2 regions of the Persicobacter diffluens genome follow, and region 1 is predicted to be linked to the other one. Evidence: riboswitches for the same ligand, from Rfam matches in the RefSeq annotation. Region 1 holds a riboswitch; the other holds the start of a gene.

Region 1 (8,052 bases):
TTCCGCCTTACAGCTAAACGAGGATTTAAGCATAAATAATACGAGTTAAGCTTGCCTATCCGGCTTAAATCGTTGCGATTTGTTCAAAGTATTGATTCACAACCTCTGTCAGTTGAGTAGATTCAATTAAAAAGCCATCGTGACCGTAAAGGCTGTCTATTTCTGAATAATGCGCATTATTCGTGTGCTTCGCTAAAAATTTTTGCTCTTCTATTGGAAACAGAATATCGGAACTCAGCCCGATGTATAAGCATGGAATCTGAATTTCGCCCAAAATAGCCTCAATTTCACCCCTGCCTCTTCCGATATTTTGGGAGTCCATCGCTTTGGACAGGTACCAATAACTGAAAGCATTGAATCTTTTAGCCATTTTTTCCCCCTGATAGCTTTGATAGGTACAGGCACGGAAATTATCCAGTTTGCTGTCATCCGGATCCTGCTGAGTCGCCAGATAAGTCTGATAATTACGATAAGAAAGCATGGCGACCGCCCTGGCTGTTTTCATTCCTTCCAATCCGGCTTTCACTGATTTTTCCTGCCAGCTAGGATCCTGCTCAATGGCCATGCGTTGTGTCTGGTTAAAAGCAATACCCCATGGAGAATGCTTGGCACTGGCTCCAATGCAGATCAGACTTTGAAATACTTCCGGCTGACTGATGGTCCACTCTAAAGCCTGTTGTCCGCCCAGAGAACAGCCGATTAATTGGCTTACCTTTTCAATATTTAAATGCTGTCTTAAAATATCAAAGGCACCAATGATGTCTCTGTTGGTCAGCAAAGGAAAGTCGTGAAAATAGGGTGTCTTGGTTGCAGGATTAATACTCAATGGCCCGGTAGAGCCATAGCAACTGCCCAGCATATTGGCGCAAACAATGAAGTGTTTTTCCGGGTCAAAAAGTTTCCCTTCGCCAAAAAGTCCCGGCCACCAATCCAATACATTGTCATTGCCGGAAAAGGCATGACAAACCCAGATGACGTTATCCTTCGCTTCGTTAAGCTGGCCAATAGTGGCATAAGCCAGCGTAAATTCCGGCAGTGTTTTGCCCTCTTCGGTAGTATAGGGTTGGGTATAATGAAATTCGTGTTGCGAGACCATGCTTGGGGTTTTATGTTACAGGCAAAAGGCACGGTCAAAAAAGATGCCGTGCCTGAAATAAAAATGCTTATTTATTGGGCGAGCGCTGATGCAAATGCAGTTTCGAATGCTTGCGTCAGGTCACCTTTGATATCATCAATATGTTCGAAACCAACAGAAAGGCGGAGCGCATTTGGCGTAACGCCTGCGGCTACTCTCTCTTCCTCACTTAATTGCTGGTGGGTGGTGGAAGCCGGGTGAATAATGAGTGTTTTGGCATCTCCTACATTGGCCAAATGACTCACTAATTTCAGGCTGTCCACGAATTTTTTAGTGGTTTCCAAATCTCCTTTTACAGAGAAAGATAGCACACCGCCAAATCCTCTCTTTAAATATTTTTTTGCAATTTCATGGCCCGGGTGCGAAGGAAGTCCGGGATAACTAACGGATTCCACTAATTCATGCGCTTCCAGCCATTCTGCGACAGACTGGGCATTTTCCACGGTTCTTTCCACCCGAAGGGACAGAGTTTCCAATCCCTGAATGAGCTGGAAAGAGTTAAATGGGCTCAGTGCAGGGCCAAAATCTCTCAAGCCTTCCACCCTGGCGCGGATGATGTAGGCAATATTTCCGAAAGGAGAGTCACTACCGAAGGTTTCCCAGAAATTCAGGCCGTGGTATCCTTCTGACGGTTCTGTGAATTGTGGGTATTTTCCATTTCCCCAATTGTAATTTCCACCATCAATAATTACTCCTCCAATACTGGTGCCGTGTCCTCCAATCCATTTGGTGGCAGAAGCGGTCACGATATTGGCGCCGTGCTCTAAAGGACGGAATAAATAGCCGCCAGCACCGAAGGTGTTATCCACCACCAATGGCACATCGTGCTTTTGGGCGACAGCAGCGATTTTTTCAAAATCCGGCACATTAAAAGAAGGGTTGCCAATGGTTTCCAGATAAATCGCCTTGGTGTTTTCATCAATGAGCTGGTCAAAATGCTCCGCTTCATTGTCTTCAGTGAACTTTACCTCAATTCCCAGGCGCTTAAATGCTACTTTGAACTGATTGTAAGTTCCTCCATACAAATTGGGGCTACTCACAATATTGTCTCCGGCATTCACAATATTATTCAGGGCAATAAACTGTGCAGCTTGTCCCGAACCCACAGCCAAAGCAGCTACCCCGCCTTCCAATGCGGCAATGCGCTGCTCGAAAACATCCGTAGTCGGATTCATGATACGGGTGTAGATATTGCCAAATTCCTTCAGGGCGAATAAATTAGCGCCATGGTCGGAATCCTTGAATACATAGGAACTGGTCTGGAATAATGGCACTGCTCGCGAACGCGTATCGCTATCCAAAGTGTGACCGGCATGTAATTGAAGGGTTTCGAAATTTAAAGACTGAGACATTATTTCTGATTTTTTTATTTCAACGATTGATATGCTAATTCAACAATGCTGATCACCTTTGGGTGATGCCAATGTTACGATGCGTGAAAACGCACCGTGGTCGGAAGTAGATGAATTATAATGCCACTAAGGGCGCATTCGTTGAAATGCACGAAAACACATCAGGCTACGGTTTGCAGTAGCTGAGGAAATAATATCAGAAGGTGCGATCTGAATCGCTTTGTGAAGCTGAATTAATCTCATTGTCTAACAATTTATATTCACCAATTAACTATGGTTCAGGAATTAGCACCTTAACGAGGGTCAGGTTGCTAGAGCTTCTTCGAGCCTGTCTCTCCACTCTTCTATATAAATCAATGCTCAGATTGAGCCTTGACTTGATGCCTCAAAGATGAGGGGCGGATTTTTGAAATCCAAATGAATGCCTGATTTTTTTGGTAATGGCCAAAATTTATAGGGGGTAGGTCCGGTATGGCTAATTAGATTTCAAATTCTAAATCTCCAGCCTTATTTTGCTGATATACAAAATGAAAGTCAAACCAAAAATCATAATCCGCATAAGGAACACAGTCCTTCCATACCTGACTATCAATTCTTATTGACTGTATTAAATTTCGGGGAATCCACTGCAAGAGCTCACCCGCCTGATGAATAGGTAATTCTGAAATTCTGACAAATTCAAAGCCCAAATGATTTGTAGGAGAATGCTTCATAATTCAGGTATAAAAATTTCTATTAAGATACCGATCATGAATTTGATTATCAATAGTATAAGGTTATTTCCGTGTTAAATATTGTTAAACAAAAAGTCCCATTTGTTATCTTGATTTTTCCTGAATGAAACCTTTATGGAGCGGAGAGTCTGAAAGTAGATTTAATTGGAAAGTGGTCGGAGTATGGGACTTCACGAAGTGTTTTAAAATTATTCAATTCAAAAGCATCTGAATAAAACTGATTGTCTATTCTGAGGAAAAACATCGGGCTGTTCACGCTGAAACCAAAACCCCTCCCCTTTTGCTCAAAGGCATTGTGAAGGTTTTTTCGAAATTGTTGATAATTATAGGTAAACGGAGGGTCATTAAAATCACCACAAACCAATACCGGATACGGAGACTGGGCAATATGCACTAGTATCGGATGGGTCTGGTTTACCCTTTTCTGAATACCACTTTTAAGTTTTGAGAGGAGTATGGGGTATGCTTCACTGGCTTTTTGCCATTCCAATTCCGGATTGATTCCCATGGAATGCAGATGTAAATTATAGACACGTATGGTGTCTTTTGGGGACAATAAAACATCCGCAAATATGGCCTGATTGATGCTCGACTCTCCGATATCTATCTTTCCTCGCTTTAAAATCGGAAACTTACTGAAAATCGCCATCCCCCTGGCAAATTCGTCATTTTCAGCAAATTGATGATAATTCAACACGTAAGGCTCATAGCCTTTTTGCTTTAATTTTTGACTCACATTCAGGGCTTTCCATCGGCCGTCGCTGTAATATTCCTGCAGGCATTTAATAGCGGAAGTATCTTCGACTATGAAATTGATCATTTCCTGAGAGTACACCCAGCCTTTGGCTTCCTCCGCCTTATATTCTCGCATCAACCGGCTATTGTAGCTCAGCACTTCAAAAGATTTTCTCTCTTGGTCGGTTACTACGGAGTTCCACTGAAAAATTTCCGGCATTACAAATACCCCAAAGAGTAACAAGCCTAAGCTTAAGAAGGGAATCCGGTGACGGAGGATGAGCTGAAAAGCAATATTCATTAACAGGCAAAGCATTAAAACCGGTATGCCGTAGGAAAGGATTCCCGCGGGCCAGAATAGTGTAGGCGGAATAAAAATACTGCCATATATCAGCAGACTGGTGATGATTAAAAAGATATTGAGAATCCTGAGCATAATGAAGTTAGGGCAAAACAAAACTGAATCATTGTCCTTTTTTTATACTAAGTAGTATTTAAGGGCTGGTGGTTTTTGAATCCTGTTATATAAATGACAATAGGGCATAATAAAGGTTATTTCCACCGAATTTAATGGATCCTTTTGATTACCTTTGGCGTCAAATAAAAAAAAGAGTATTTGCTATGGCAACTTTTCTAATTGTTATCGGATTCTTCGCAGCTTTTTTTGTGATGATGTCTGTTCGTCTGATTTTGAAAAAAGATGGAGAGTTCAGAGGTACTTGTGCTTCTCAAAGTCCTTTTCTAAACAAATCGGGGGAACCCTGTGGCTTTTGTGGAAAAACACCGGAACAATGTAAAAATCGCAAAAACCTCAGCAACGCTCCCACTGTTGACGACCTTTTAGCGGGCAAGCAGTAGTGTGCTTTTTTGTATCTTAATCTGTTTATTTATTGTCATTTTAAGAGACAGGTCTAAGTTTTTTTTTATTATTTTTGCCGAGAATCATTAGAATTATAGATGACACTGATTAAATCAATTTCGGGTATCCGAGGTACGATTGGAGGACAAGCTGGAGAGGCCCTGACTCCTGTGGATGTGGTTAAATTCGCTGCAGCTTTTGGTAGTTGGGTAGTAAAGCAAACGAACAACCCAAAAATCGTAATTGGACGTGATGCACGTATTTCCGGAGAGATGGTGTCCAACCTTGTGGTGGCTACGCTTCAGGGATTGGGAATTGATGTGGTAGACTTAGGTCTTTCCACCACACCGACTGTGGAAATTGCGGTGCCGCTTGAGGAGGCCGGCGGAGGAATTATCCTTACTGCCAGCCATAACCCTATCCAATGGAATGCCCTTAAATTACTAAATGCCAAAGGTGAGTTCATTTCTGCTCAGGATGGTGCCGAAGTTTTGGAAATTGCCGAGGCAGAAGCATTCAATTTTGCGGAAGTGAAGGCTTTAGGTAAAGTAAGCAAGGCAGATCACTATATTGATAAGCACATTGAAATGATTTTGGCACTTCCATTAGTGGATGTTGAAGCCATTAAGGCGGCCAATTTCAGAGTAGCCATTGATTGCGTGAACTCAACCGGAGGAATTTCTCTTCCTCCCTTATTGAAAGCCTTGGGTGTGGAAGAAGTAACAGAGTTTTACTGTGAGCCAAACGGTCACTTCCCGCACAATCCGGAACCATTACCGGAAAACCTTCGTCAGTTCTCTCAGGAGTTGCAAAGTGGTGATTTCGATTTAGGAATCGTTGTGGATCCTGATGTGGATCGCCTGGTATTCATGAAGGAAGATGGGGAGTCTTTCGGAGAAGAATACACTTTGGTGGCCATTTCAGATTACATATTGAAAGCCAATGGTGGTGGAAGCACGGTATCTAATTTGTCTTCCACACGTGCGCTGCGCGATGTAACCGAGAAAGCAGGTGGTACTTACACGGCTGCCGCAGTGGGTGAAGTCAATGTGGTGACGCAAATGAAAGCCACCAATGCGGTGATCGGTGGAGAAGGTAACGGAGGTGTGATTTATCCGGAATTGCATTACGGACGTGATGCGCTGGTAGGAATTGCTTTATTTCTGACCCAGCTGGCAAAATTCGGTAAGTCGATTTCCTTCCTGAGATCAACCTATCCCAATTATTTCATTAGCAAAAACAAAATTGAATTGACTCCGGATGTGGATGTGGATTTGATTTTAGAAAAAATTGCTGCGAAATATGCTAAGCATCCGGTTAACACCATTGATGGTGTGAAAATTGATTTTGAAGACGAGTGGGTACACCTGCGTAAGTCGAATACGGAGCCGATTATCCGCATTTATGCAGAGTCTCCTTCCTTGGCAACCGCAGAGCACCTGGCCAACAAAATTATTTCAGACATTCGGGAGATTATTATGGAATCCAAAAGCGAGGCCGAATAATCTATTGATATAAGTAAAAATCTGAAAAAAACCGTATGGCAGTAGCTGTACGGTTTTTTTTCATCCAAAAGGTGCTTATTATAGCCTTTGAAAAACAAATTAGCAGTCAGAATTAAGATTTTTAGGACCATGGTAAGTCGTGGCAAACAGGAGATATGAAGGTATATTTTGATAATGCAGCTACCTCTCCGGTGGCTCCCGAGGTATTTGAGGAGATGATTCCTTTTTTGAGGGATCATTTTGGTAATCCTAATTCACAGCATTCCCACGGGCGAGAAAACCGTTCGGCCATTGAAAAAGCCCGCAAGCTGGTGGCGCAGAAACTGGGCGCCCAAACCAATGAAATATTTTTTACTTCCGGCGGTACAGAGTCTGACAATACAGCCATTCTGGGAGCAGTAAAGGCTTTTGGTTTAAAGCATATCATTACTTCCCCGCTGGAGCATCATGCCGTTTTGCATACCGTGGAGCATTTAGCAAAAGAGGGCTTGGTGACTTTACATTTGCTGAAAGTTGACCAGCAGGGAAATATTGATTTTACCCATTTAGAGGAATTATTAGAAGCGCATGGCGCCGAAAGCCTGGTGACTTTGATGCATGGCAATAATGAGATCGGGAATTTACTGGATCTGGAAGCTGTCGGGGAGCTGGCCCATCAATACGGAGCCCGCTTTCATACCGATGCCGTGCAAACGGTGGGGCATTATCCTTTTAACCTTTCCGAAACAAAAGTGGATTTTCTGGCAGCCTCTGCCCATAAATTTAATGGCCCAAAAGGAATTGGTATTCTTTATGTCGCTAAAGAAAATAAAATCGGTCCCTTTATTCATGGTGGTGGACAGGAGCGCGGTATGCGTGGCGGTACGGAGAATGTGGCCAGCATCGTAGGGATGGCGAAGGCTCTGGAGATAGCCCATGATCGCATGGAGGCTGATATTGCCCATGGAAAGTCTATCAAATCCTATTTAAAAGAAAGTTTGGAGGCCAAGTTGAACGAAGTTCAGTTCAATGGACGCTCTGGAGACTTGGAGGCCAGCCTGTATGGCGTACTGAATGTGAGCCTGCCTTCTTCCAAAGATGCCGGTATGCTGCTTTTCAGCCTTGACCTGAAGGGGATTTCTGCTTCCGGCGGGAGTGCATGTTCCTCCGGTGCCCTGACGGGTTCTCATGTTTTGACCGGTATTAAGGCCGACGAAAATCGCCCAAGCGTGCGTTTTTCTTTTGGACGCTATAATACCAAAGAGGAAGTAGATTATGTGGTAGAACAACTGCTGGCGATTCTATAATTTATAAGCAGAGTTATACAGGCCTAAATCCTCATTGAGCTGAAAGGTGAGAAAAATGAAAGAGTTTTTCCGATTTCGTTATTTCCAATGAAGCAGATGAAGGAGGAGAAAGCAAGTATACCCAATTTGAGCTATTGATAATTCGAGAAAACTAACCGGAAAGCGCTGAAGTATAGGTGTTTGTGGTAACCCACTAAATCTAGTGGTGAATAATTCGGCTTAAGGGGAAATCCCTCGCGAGCTCGGGTCGGGCTGTCGTGGCTCGCTTTTTTGCCTGATTTTACTCCAAAACCAAGGCAGGCAAAAAGAGCTCAGACAGGCCCACTCCATCCCTTTTCCAAGGCCTTCGGCCAATAAAAAAGGCTGTCTTCTTCCGGACAGCCTTTTTTTATTTTCTAAGCCAGATCAGGCATTCACCAAATCCGATTGGTTTTTCAATACGATTT
Region 2 (8,052 bases), on a different contig from region 1:
CTTTTTTTAAATCAAACCAGCCCTTCACCATGGCCTGGAAATAGTGCTTGTTGATTTTTAATTGATTCAGGTCCAGAGCAAGCCCTTCTGTTTTGTCTTCCCAATCTTTTTCCCCTTTGATTTTTTCGGGAGCAGTGGTTTACACCTCCCTTTGAAAGAAGCAGGTGGCCTTTCAGACTATAGGTGGTTTGTTGTAAGGCATAAACATTCAGCTTTTTGCCATCCCATCGATAGTCCGCTTTGATGCTTCCTGCGAGTAATTTCTCCCAAGCTTTCCGCGCATTTCTTTTGCGGTAAAAACCGGTGGAAGTAGCGGCAAACAGCATTTCCGGGTATTGATTAGTGTTGGGGTGGCAAAAGACTTTAAATACTGCGGTGGCATCTTCCATGCCCTTATTGTCTATCGCTTCAATAGTACGTTTGTTGGAAGTAATATTCGTAACCTTCCATACCTTGGGCGCTTGTAGGTCGATGCCATCCAAAGGATTAGGGTTCGTTCCGGTTCTGACATACTTATTGTCCAGGCCATTACCCAAAAACCAGGTACCTTTTTTTACAGGGTGGGGCGTGGCGGAATACCACAAAGAGGAAGGCGCTTTCCCTTTGGCGAAATGGGTGATTTTTTTAAAATTTTTGCCTCCATCCGTGCTTAACACCAATTGTTTTTTGTTCAGACTCAGGACGATATTATTGTCTTTATGATCACTGACAACACATTCATCACTTAGCGGTATGCGTTTGGTCCACACCTCATTTATTGGAATACAGCTTTCCCAATGCTTGCCGGCATCTACAGAGACATAATCATTTCCCATATCGGGGGTCAGCTAAATTTTGTTCGCATCAACTGCATCAGTAAAAATAGCACGGTTACTTCCGGCCATACCCGGGGCTACTTGTCTCCAAACGGTTTCAATTTCCTGCTTTTGACTCTTTCCTTTAGAGTAAAAGAAAAGGTTTAGGCCGATTAAAAAAAAGTATTTTAAATTCATTTTATAAAAAATTGTTAGTCATACTCTGTGAAGTTGAATAAGTTAGTCGAGATATTTTTAATCATGAATTGTTAATAATTTCAAAACAAGATTTTAATTTAATATCGAGTATTTTATTAAGATATTGTGGAAATGTTTTTCCTTATTGTTTCCTCTAGTTAAACCAAGCTTCAGTTGAAGTGGTTTAAATCACGCGATTATGAGTAATTATTTGTTTTCTTAAACTGCTTCTTTAAATAAGGAAGCATCCAATAATTTTATCTCCAGTGGCATAGAATCTTTGGCCGGAGATTATTCTTGTTCCTGATGGTGTGCTTTTAAGTACGCTCTAACCAATTGTGGGTGATTAAAAAATCAACAAATCTAATCCAATTACCTTATTGATCTATCACCTATGATGGTCTGCAAATCAAGCGGTGAATAATTCGGATTAAATATTGGTCCTATTTTGGAATAAAGGGACCAACTGAAAGTTTTTCGCCATGGTTAAATGGATGATTATGTCGGGGGGATTTAAAGTAAAAATTTTACTCAGTAAAGGCTAAAGTAAAAAACTGTTTTGTTGTGGGTAGCGCGGGGCTATAATTATTTTATACAATAGGAAAGCGTCATGAATTACCTCTATTCGCAGGTACTTTTAAATGCGCTCTTACCTCAAAAAGCCTCTAAAAAATTAAAGTAAAAGCCAAAGGTATCATGCCCGAAGCCAAAGTCTACCCTCAGGTTCAGCCGGTCTTGTAACTCCAGCCGATAACCAAAGCCTCCGTTGGGTAGGAGCCGAACATCTTCAGAGGTATTTCCAATGTCAAAAACAGTTCCGGTCCCGGCCCAAAGTACGAAGCCATGACGGCTCACTGTTCCGTTGCTTTTGGCAAACATATGCCGGTATTCCGGCAGGATGAAGAAGAGGCTTTTGTCCCGGTAGCGCCCCCAGGTATAACCCCGGAGATCAAATGGATTGCCCAGTTTCGACATTTCTCCGTAGGGAATACCTCCAATGCCAATGCGGCTTTTAATCTGCCAGGCAAGGGTGCGGCCATCACGTCCAAGGGTAACATAATACCGGTAATCCAATTGATATATCTCGTAATTATTATCCCCGCCCAGTTTTTGGGAAAAAGCAGTAGCATTTACATCCAGATACCAGCCGCTGTGGGCATTAACCGGAAAATCGCGGGAGTCATGTCGGAGGATAAGGCCCAGCCCCGCATTAAAAGGTTTGTCGTTATATTCCTGATAGTTTTCATCATTAAACACCCCTTCACTTTCCTCATCTCCCTGTGTAAAATTGATGTCCACATTCAATCCCGCGAAATAATGTCTTTTAAACTGGTAAAGGAACTGAGGGTTTATCCATCTCCAGCGCCGAAGGTATGCAGTAGTGTTCTCCCCCTTTGGGATATCCGTGGCTTTTTGATAACCAATGCCCCAGTAATTATCCGGCAGGTTTTTTAGCCAGATTTCTGCTGATATTCGGAGCTTATCCTCAAACCAAAAGGTGACCGGTCGTGCATCCACGATCACCGCGCCGGTGGTGGAATAGGCGGCTGTAAATGGGATAGAAGACCGTTCTATTTTTTGATCAGCAGGATTAGTTTTAAATGACCAAATGCCCCCCACCGCAATTAATGCTCCGAATTCAGGTGTATAGCCCGGGGCAATGATGGGCGTGAAAATTGATTTTCCTGCTTTTATTTTATGCTGCCGGATAGAATCCCTTTGCTGTTTTTTAAGGGCCTTTCGCTCCGCTTGATTTTCCTGCGCCTGTAGTCCGGCATTCCCCCAAAAAAGGAAAAGCAGTAGCCATAAACAAAAGCGTAATCGATCCATGAGCATAAAAAGAGGTTACCTTTTTAACCGGATCGGTTGCGCTTAGTTGCATTATTCGAAGATAGTTTGGTTGGTCCTCAAAACTTTGTCAGGGCATTGACTCAAAATGTCTGCCTTTTTAGATATAAATAAAACTATCTTTTTTCAACAAAGGCAAACTGGACCTGTCCCATAGCAAGCCACTTTCGGTCAGTTTTTTATTCAAAACCGCCACCTTCATGGCTTCTTTCGGAATGTTGTCCAGATTTAGACAGCTCGGTTTGCGTACGGTAGCAAAAAATTCCTGTTTTAGCCGCTCTTTTGGCAGACTTTCTAGTTCGTTAAGCTGAAGGTTTTTTTGGTGTTGATCAATGGTGCTCATAGCGGTCAGGTTTAATTGTTTTGGAATGAAGATATTTGGCTTAATGCTGCCGGTATCAGGAGGGCAAAGTCCTCTACCTGCCGGTCTTCGGCAATGGTCAAATGGTTTCCCAGCAGTTTGTATCGGTAGCGCAGGTTGATGCGGTAACGATCAATGAAAGTACCTGTCTCCCATTCTCTGCGCTTGATTTCCCGGCAAATCTGACTCAGCCTGCCAAAGGTTCCTGCTCCAAAAAACTGACGACTAATCGCCAGATTTAATTGTTCCAAAAGTTGCACCGCCGTGAGCTGGTGCAAAGGTTTTTCGATTTGTTTGATTCTTGATCCCGTCATTTTGCAATCTTTAGATTTTGAGATTGCATCAAGTGATGGTTTGTCCGCTTGGCAGACCACATCCGTTGACCACCGTGACGCATGCGCTCGGTTGGTACTGCTCAGTATGGGTTTTTAAGCTTGTATTTCCCTAAAAACCAACACCAATAGTTCTTGATGCTCGAAATGTTAAATGAATTTATTTAGTTTTTTATAAGGCCCAACTCAGATCCACTGGATGCTGGCAGGGCTGGGGTGTTCCCGATCGCATCAGAATCTCCGTCTTTATACGATTCAAATCCTGATGGTTCGTCTTAGGTCGATTATTTTCATCCAATTGTTTCGAAAAATTTTGGATTAACTCCTGCTCCGAACATCGGCGAAGAAACTGTCTTGAGAATTTTTGAATTTTTTTAATGGTCATGGTGCAATCAGTTTTTAGTTTAAAATCAAGATTGCAACAGAAATATTCGTGAGGCGTCGGTATTATTTTGTCCGTGTCGACCGCATGCTCAACCACCGTGGCTCCGAAGCTCGGTTGGTATTCGTCAGAATTCCTGATGCATTACAAAGGTAGGGGAGGCAGCTCTAAAATTCCAAATAATTTCCGATAAAATTTTTATTACCAAAGCTAAGGGTCTATTTTTCAGGGTGTAAAAATTTTTATTTACTTTTTTGGGGGTGCCCTCCTGACGTCGGTCGGGCCCTTGGGCTCGCTCTTTGGCAGGGGCGGATACTATGTTTGTTAATGGCACCGCCCTGCCAAAGGAGCTCAAACAAGCCCCCGCGGTCCCTCACCCGTGGGGGCCATGGTTAGTTTGAAATGCCTCACTATGGAACAAAAATCTCCTTCTTTCTGGTGTAGGGGACCGGGAAAAGCATAGGAAACTCCTTTTCCGGAAAGCAAAGGTCCAGGCTATCAAATTCTGCCTGTAGATTTTGGTAAATGGATTCCTCCCTGTTCCTTTGGTTTTCTTTTTGTGCCGGATCTGCGGAAAGGTGGAATAGTTTAGTGCGTACCTCTTCCTTGGGAAGTTTCTTCATATAGTTTTCCTGATCATTCCAGGTAATGATCCAGTCTCCTTTTCGGTAGGCATAATCGTCCATATAGCGCCAGTATAAATTTTCATGTGGTCTTTCAGTTGTTTTGCCCTGTAAATGCGGAATAATATTCACTCCGTCCAGGTCGGTGGAAGGGCTTATGCCTGCATGAGCCAAAAAGGTGGGGACAATATCCAGCGAGATTACCGGATGCGGATAACTTTGGCCCGCCGGTACCTGCCCCGGCCATTTGATGATGAAAGGCACCCGGATTCCCCCCTCATAAGTATCTCCCTTATAGCCTCGAAGTCCTCCGGTTTTTGACATGGTGATGTCCCCGGTATTGTAAGTGTGCGGACTGTTGATCGTTCGGGGAGAGCCATTATCCGAAAGGAAAACAATAGCCGTATTCTCCTCAATGCCCTTTTCCCGTAGCATTTCCATAATGGCCCCAACACCATCATCAATAGCCAGTGTCATACCGGCTAATATTCTTCGGTAAGGTAATGTATACTCCCGAAATTCATCCACCCGGTCCAGATAACTTTGAGGGGCATCCCAGGGATAATGTACCGCATTATAGGCCAGATAGAGGAAGAAGGGTTCCTCCGCATTTCGTTCAATGAACTCCACGGCCTCCCTGCTGAATTCATCTGTCAGATAATTGCCTTTTTTATAATCAACAATTCCTTCTATTCCATTTACATTCCGGTGTATCGGCCATTGATCTTTGCCTTTTGCCTCTTCGTAAGTGCTGGCTGCTTCATAATAACTATGTCCACCAGCATAGAATCCATAAAAATAATCAAAATTGCGGTGGTGTGGTTTGAAATGATCTTCCGCTAGCCCGAAATGCCATTTCCCTATGGCACCGGTTTTATAGCCCGCAGCCTTTAGATAATCCTGTAACATAGGCTGATTTAAGGGAAATCCTTTGGTAGATTGCGCCCCGAAATTCCCGCAAATCCCAAAGCGATCCTGATACCTTCCGGAAATTAAGCCAGCTCTTGAAGGACCACAAACAGAAGAGGTCACATAGCCTTGTTGCATCCAGCTGCCCTCACTGGCTAATTTGTCAATATTGGGGGTGAGCATATCCTCCGCACCCATAAAGCCCAGGTCGCCAGCGCCCATATCATCAATCAGGATGATGATGAAATTATCAGGCTTTTGCGCCACTAAACCGTGAAAACTGAACAATAAAAATAATAGGGGGGTAAGTTTTAACATAATGAAAAAATTGAATTCACATCCAAGGTGTGCAATTATGTGCTATATCTTTCAATATTCATTAAATATATAGCTTTTGTAGCAGCGGTATTCTGTAATTATTCAGGTGGTTATTACCGTTTAGGGATTAGCGAAATCATTGATATTGAGTTGTTAGTAAAGGGATTGTTCTCCGCTTTTTACCATTGATGGGCAATGAATTTCCAGCGAGCTTGAAGGGCAATTGATTGGCAGTTTAGAAAAGAATGATTAAGTAAAAGTGCTCGGAATGTGATTTAGGTATTCATGGTGGAATATGGTGAGTAATTAAAAAGTAGATTTGGTTACCATTATTATTCATTGCTCCCCGTCCTTTTGATGGTAAGGGCAGGGCTTTTTCATAAAAAGCTAGATCAGCCAATCAATACCTTATATTAAATCATTAATCGTTTCTTTTTCATTTTCCTTGATAGAAAACGAAACAAAAAATCCAGGCTGTGATCAATGTCGGCGGGACAAAGCACCTGTGGTGGAATCCATCAAGGCGACATTTGGAGCAGGCAGGAGGCTGGTGAAATAGGGCTGAAATGTCACTGTGATGCCTTCTTGTCGCCAGCAGAACCTTTGTCTATCCGTCCATTGATCAAGGCCGAACTGTTGATGTGGAAAATTTTATACGATAAAGCCAATGATGGAAAAGATAGAAAGCTAACCCATAAACAAGCGCGCAAATCAAACAGACCATCATTGGGAACTAGATCATTCCTATAATTTGCCCATTTGTTGTTTGATGAAAAAGCCGTGATGGTAGGGGAGAGCAGCGATAAGCATTCAGTTTGTTCCTTAAGAGCGTGTTTAAAAGCACACCATCCGGCTGCAAATTCGAATTATTGGAAGTGATTTTGGATAATTTCTCAACAATAGCGATGCTATTCTCTGAATATAATCGGGTATCGCTTCTGCAATAATCAAATTTTTGATACGAATTTAGGCTTTTTAACACGCTCTGAATTAGTCTGATCAATTATATTTTTCAGAGGCTTTTATTTATCAATCCTCTTAAATGTAAGTAGATTTAGCCTATATTAGCTTCATTTCAAAATATATATCTTCTATGACCGACCTGTTAAAATCTTTTGATACTTATAATGACTTTGTCCGGGGATTATATTTTACCCTGATTTATGAAGAAATTGCTTCCTCCGTAATGCACGAAACGCCTCTTCCGTCTTCAAAAGAAAACCGGGAAGCGGTAGAAAAAGTGTTGAATCTTCAAAATGGGGAGTTTGAATTGGTCTTCAATAACTGGAATACGGAAGACTCCGTGGATGCTGATTTTTCTCAAGACTATCCCTATGAGTCTGCTTACAGGTGCATCTCCCAAAAATATTTGATTTATATTCGGATGGAGGAGGATTCTCTGTTGGTGGATTTCCTGTTTGACGGGAAGGACAAAGCACTTGAGCAGCGGGTGATGGAGCAAAATCATGCTCTTCGTAAAAGCTTTGGGTTGGAAAGAGCCCCGGCATTCAAAGTTTTAACGAAAAGTAATATCCAATTTCATACAGAGGATGTCCGGACAAAATTAATCAATTTAGATTTAAATTTTTATAATGATGATTTTATCCCGGTTCATGAGGAAATTGAAAAAGCCATGTCTGAACAAAGGTCTGGTTTGGTCTTGTTATACGGAAAGCCCGGAACCGGGAAAACTTCTTATATTAAAAGCCTTATCGGAAGTTTCCCGCAGTTGAACTTCATTTTTGTTCAAAATGAATTTGTGAATAATCTTTTAGATCCGGATTTTATAACTTTTTTATTAAGGCAACGAAATGCCGTACTGGTGATTGAGGATGCGGAAAAAGTTCTTAAAAACAGAGACAAGGTAAATGAAGATTCTGTTGTTTCAACTGTTTTGCAATTAACGGATGGCTTGTTTTCTGATTATTTAAATATTAAAGTGATTTGTACCTTTAATACCAGTTTAGCTTCTATCGATCAGGCATTATTGAGGAAGGGGCGAATGATTGGCAAATATGAGTTTGGGGATCTGTCACTAGAAAAGACTAACCAGTTATTAAAAGAAAGGGACCTACCCAAAGTGGAGGAAGGGCTGAGCCTTGCTAATATTTTTGGATTTGACCAGAAATCCTTTGATACGCAAAAGAAAAGGAGAATAGGATTTTGATTTTTTAAAAGATAGAAAAGGTTTTTTCTGACAGCACTAAGACTGGGTTGTTCACTATTAGTTGGTGCCAGGCCATCCATTTTGAGTGTGAAAAAGCTATTAGGAGCCTGTTGATGTCGC

Evidence for each region. A riboswitch is a leader RNA that binds a small molecule or an ion and turns the genes downstream of it on or off. The one in region 1 is predicted to bind S-adenosylmethionine.
Region 2: it holds a riboswitch for S-adenosylmethionine, as region 1 does, so the genes downstream of both, AAA970_RS15395 (hypothetical protein) here and AAA970_RS14320 (O-acetylhomoserine aminocarboxypropyltransferase/cysteine synthase family protein) in region 1, are expected to answer to the same signal.

Annotation. Positions count from the first base shown of each region.
Region 1 covers NZ_BQKE01000001.1:3,462,754-3,470,805, reverse strand. Annotated here, with positions in the region: gene AAA970_RS14325 (homoserine O-acetyltransferase family protein) at 65-1,096, opposite strand; gene AAA970_RS14320 (O-acetylhomoserine aminocarboxypropyltransferase/cysteine synthase family protein) at 1,168-2,487, opposite strand; SAM riboswitch class I at 2,739-2,842, opposite strand; gene AAA970_RS14315 (hypothetical protein) at 2,967-3,200, opposite strand; gene AAA970_RS14310 (endonuclease/exonuclease/phosphatase family protein) at 3,334-4,392, opposite strand; gene AAA970_RS14305 (hypothetical protein) at 4,578-4,814, shown strand; gene glmM (phosphoglucosamine mutase) at 4,914-6,320, shown strand; gene AAA970_RS14295 (cysteine desulfurase family protein) at 6,476-7,606, shown strand; gene hemH (ferrochelatase) at 8,012-8,052, opposite strand, start outside.
Region 2 covers NZ_BQKE01000002.1:112,626-120,677, forward strand. Annotated here, with positions in the region: gene AAA970_RS15365 (WD40/YVTN/BNR-like repeat-containing protein) at 1-31, opposite strand, end outside; gene AAA970_RS15370 (hypothetical protein) at 12-815, opposite strand; gene AAA970_RS15375 (hypothetical protein) at 828-992, opposite strand; gene AAA970_RS15380 (BamA/TamA family outer membrane protein) at 1,647-2,822, opposite strand; gene AAA970_RS15385 (hypothetical protein) at 2,941-3,183, opposite strand; gene AAA970_RS15390 (hypothetical protein) at 3,195-3,515, opposite strand; gene AAA970_RS15395 (hypothetical protein) at 3,706-3,918, opposite strand; SAM-I-IV-variant riboswitch at 3,972-4,063, opposite strand; gene AAA970_RS15400 (sulfatase family protein) at 4,326-5,765, opposite strand; gene AAA970_RS15405 (AAA family ATPase) at 6,859-7,932, shown strand.